Regions from separate parts of the Clostridium sp. TJA085 genome, predicted to be linked through region 1. Evidence: riboswitches for the same ligand, from Rfam matches in the RefSeq annotation. Region 1 holds a riboswitch; the other holds the start of a gene.
The links. A riboswitch is a leader RNA that binds a small molecule or an ion and turns the genes downstream of it on or off. The one in region 1 is predicted to bind FMN.

Region 2: it holds a riboswitch for FMN, as region 1 does, so the genes downstream of both, ribD (bifunctional diaminohydroxyphosphoribosylaminopyrimidine deaminase/5-amino-6-(5-phosphoribosylamino)uracil reductase RibD) here and AC4FQW_RS06730 (ECF transporter S component) in region 1, are expected to answer to the same signal.

The regions. Positions count from the first base shown of each region.
Region 1 covers NZ_JBZEEZ010000001.1:1,322,947-1,325,155, reverse strand. Annotated here, with positions in the region: gene AC4FQW_RS06735 (class II D-tagatose-bisphosphate aldolase non-catalytic subunit) at 1-575, shown strand, start outside; FMN riboswitch at 646-764, shown strand; gene AC4FQW_RS06730 (ECF transporter S component) at 890-1,471, shown strand; gene rimI (ribosomal protein S18-alanine N-acetyltransferase) at 1,537-1,983, opposite strand; gene tsaB (tRNA (adenosine(37)-N6)-threonylcarbamoyltransferase complex dimerization subunit type 1 TsaB) at 1,964-2,209, opposite strand, start outside.
Region 2 covers NZ_JBZEEZ010000002.1:384,214-386,422, reverse strand. Annotated here, with positions in the region: gene AC4FQW_RS09025 (DUF6512 family protein) at 1-422, shown strand, start outside; FMN riboswitch at 485-602, shown strand; gene ribD (bifunctional diaminohydroxyphosphoribosylaminopyrimidine deaminase/5-amino-6-(5-phosphoribosylamino)uracil reductase RibD) at 1,013-2,209, shown strand.

The DNA.
Region 1 (2,209 bases):
GGGAATATAATAGAGATTCAGCAAAAGAATTAAGTGATGCTATAAAGAAATATGATAATTTAGTATTTGAAGCTCACTCAACTGATTATCAAACGCCTAAAGCTTTGAGAGAAATGGTTGAGGATGGATATATAATTTTAAAAGTTGGACCAGCTTTAACATTTGGCTTTAGAGAAGGTGCCTTTGCATTAAATGCAATGGAAAATGAATTATTAAAATATAATCCAGATTTAGAATTATCAAGGTTTATGGATGTATTAGATTTTAATATGGTTAAAGATCCAAAGGATTGGATTAAACATTACTCAGGTACAAGTGAAAAAATAAAATTTGATAGAAGATATAGTTTATCAGATAGATGTAGATATTATATGCCAAGAGAAGATGTAAATTTTGCATTGGAAAAGATGATGGATAATTTAGAAAAAGTTGAAATTCCAATAACTTTAGTAAGTCAATTTATGCATAGTCAATTTAAAAAAATTAGAGAAGGCAAGTTAAATATTTCGGCGAAAGAGTTATTAAAGGATAGAATTGGTGAATATATAGATGATTATATTTTTGCGATAAAATAATACAAAAAATATAATGTTATTTTATTGACAATGATAAGTTAAGGTGATAGGATTAAATTGTAAATTAAATAAATATCTTCAGGGCGGGGCGTAATTCCCCACCGGCGGTAAAGCCCGCGAGCTAATGGTTTAGCATGATTCGGTTAGATTCCGAAGCCGACAGTATAGTCTGGATGAAAGAAGGTAAAATATTAATAACTTTAGGTTTGAAACTTAACGCCCTGATATAATTAAATATCAGGGTTTTTTATTTAAAAAATTAGTTATTAATAGTTACCCACCAAAAGAAGATAATTTGGGGGAGGAATTATAAAATGACATCAAATTTAAACAAAACCGTAAAAATTTCATTATTAGCAGGTATGGCTTTCATATTAATGTATATTGAAATACCTTTAATACCAATTTTTCCATGGCTTAAAATGGATTTAAGTGATGTTCCAGCAATTATGGGAGCATTTGCTTTTGGACCAATTGCAGGTGTAATTATAGAATTAATAAAAGTTTTTATGCACTTTCTATTAGCGGGAAGTGGAACTGGTGGAGTTGGAGAAGTTGCAAACTTTATTATAGGAGCATCATTTGTTTTACCAGCTGCATTTATTTATTCTAGAAATAAGTCAAAAAAGACTGCAATATTAGGTATGGTAGTTAGTATAATATTAATGGAGTTAGTTGGAATAATTGCTAATGTGTATTTTTTATTACCAGCTTACGGAATGCATATGGATTCAACACAACTAATGCAATATGTAACAGTAGGATTGTTACCTTTTAATGCTATAAAAGGAGTAATAGTATCTGTTGTAACTTATGCATTATATAAAAAGGTGTCAGTATCAGTATTTAAATGTGATCCAAACTTTGGAGAAAAGCGCAAAGAAAAAATAGCATAACAAAATTGTATTTTATAAAATAAAGGAGTTATTTAAAAATAACTCCTTTTGTTTTGCTTTAAATTTTATATATTATGAAGCCACATTATTATTGCATCTTCTTTGTTATCTTCATAAAAGTTTTTTCTTATACCTTCTTCTTTAAAACCTAAGGATTTGTAAAGATTTTGAGCAATAATATTTGATTTTCTAACTTCTAATGTAATATCGGTACATCCTTTATTTTTTAAAACAAAGATTAGTTTTTCCATTAAATATTTTCCTATTCCTTTGCCCCTAGAATTAGGATGAACAGCTACATTAGTAATTTGTCCTTCAGATGCTATAAGCCATGAGCCTGCAAAGCCTAAAACCTTAGAATCTTCTAAGCATACAATATATGTTGCCAATTTATTATTTAGTTCTTTTTCTATTGAATTTAAACTCCATGTTTCCTTAAGACTTAGAGAGCTAACCTCATATACTCCTTCTAAATCGGAGAAGTCCATTTCTTTAAGAATTAGATTCGCCATTTGTCATTTGTAGCCTTTTTTCTAATTCTCTAACTGCTTGAGGTTTTTTTAAGTAAAGTGGTGATGAATTTTCATCATCTTTTATTCCTTTTTTTAATAGTTTTAAACCAACTTCACCTATTTGAGAAGCTCTTACTGTATTTAGATGAATAGGAGCAAAGTAAGAATTTTTTATATTTTTAGATAAATATTCTTTATGTTTTATTGCACCGTCACCAGTTAGAAG
Region 2 (2,209 bases), on a different contig from region 1:
TTTTTCCTATGAATGAAAGTGTTTGGGAACATTTGAAGATGATTTTATTACCTATAATTTTATGGTGGAGTATTTATTATTTAGTTAATGGAAAAATATACGATATAAATAAAAGAAAATGGTTTACTGGTGCTCTTGTATCATTGATTATTTCTTTAATAACTGTACCTTTATTATATTATTTTTATACTGGAGTCTTTGGTATTGAATCAGTAATTATAGATATTATAATATTATTTTTAGCTGTTTTAATTGGACAATTAATGGGATTATATGTTTATAAAAGGTGTAAGGGTATAAATTATAAATTTTGTATTATAGTTTTTATTATATTAATATTACTTTTTGTTTTATTTACATATTTTCCACCTGAATTACCTATCTTTCTTGATAGTACAACTGGAAAATATGGAATTAATTAAATATAACAAACATTAACATATTTACATTGAAAAGTAAGTATGTTATAATATTAACAAATTTAATAAATCTTCAGGGCAGGGTGAAATTCCCTACCGGCGGTAAAGCCCGCGAGCTATTAAATTAGCAGATTCGGTGAAACTCCGAAGCCGACAGTATAGTCTGGATGAAAGAAGATTAATAATAATTAAGTATTATATTTAATGAAATAATTTTGGTAATTATATTTTAAGTATAATTTTTATACAACATTAATTATTAATAGTATATTATTAAAATTTGTTTTTTAAGCTCTGAAATAATTTATATTTCAGAGTTTTTTAATATTAAATAAAAATTTAATATTAAAATATAATTTAAAATAAATTTAATTTAAAAGATATTAGATACAATTATATATTAAAAATTAAAAAATAATTATAGTATATTGTATTAATATTTTATTTAAATAAAGTTACTATTAATTTATAATATATAGCTTAATTATATTTATAAGGTTAATCAAATTCATTTAAGGTCCTGAGAAAATATTCTCAGGGCTTTTTTATATCCTAAAGAATTATTAAAAATTTAAAAAAGAGAGATGATGCTAATGGATGAAAAGTATATGAAGCTTGCGATGAATTTAGCTAAAAAAGGTGAAGGAAAGGTTAATCCTAATCCTTTAGTTGGAGCTATTATAGTGCAAGATAATAAGATAATTGGTAAAGGTTATCATAGAGAATTTGGGGAAAATCATGCTGAAATAGAGGCTTTTAATAATTTAGCTTCTGACAGTTATGGTGCAACTATGTATGTAAATTTAGAGCCTTGTTCTCATTATGGAAAAACTCCACCTTGTGTTGATAATATTATTAAAAATAAAATTTCAAAAGTGATTATAGGATGTTTGGATCCAAATGAATTGGTCAAAGGAAAAGGTATTAAAAAACTTGAAAATGCGGGAATAGAAGTTAAGATTAGTAATTTAGAAGATGAATGTAAAAAACTAAATGAAGTTTTTATAAAGTATATAAAATTAAAAAAACCATTCGTAGTTTTAAAGAATGCTATGTCTTTAGACGGAAAAATATCAACATATACTGGAGAATCAAAATGGATAACTGGGGAAAAATCAAGAGAATCTGTGCATAATTTAAGGAATAAATATATGGGGATAATGGTTGGTATCAATACTGTTATAAAAGATAATCCAGAATTAACTTGTAGATTAAAAAATGGAAGAAATCCAGTAAGAATTATAGTTGATAGTAATCTTAGAATACCTATAAATTCTAAAGTAATTTTAAATAATAAAAATTCATTTAACTTAAAATTATTAAAAGAATTTAATACTGAAATAGAAAATATAAATGATTTTTTAAAAGAAGATAATAATTTAAAAATTAGAAATAATATAGTTTTAAAAGATATAACAATAATTGCAACTACTAAAAAAGCTAACAAAGAAAAAATAAAAATTTTAGAAAGCAAAGGTGTCATAGTTTTAATTACAAAAGAAAAAGAGAATAGAGTAGATTTAAATGATTTAATGATTAAACTTGGAAAACTAAATATAGATAGCATTTTACTTGAAGGTGGATCAGAATTAAATTTTTCAGCTATTAAGGAAAGAATTGTAGATAAAATTATATGTTATATAGCTCCAAAAATAATTGGGGGAAGTAGCTCAAAGACACCAATAGGTGGACAAGGGATAGAAAAAATAAGTGATGTAATAAATATAAAAGATATGAGCTTTAAAAATATAGGAGAGGATATAGTCGTTGAAGGGTATATAAGATACTAA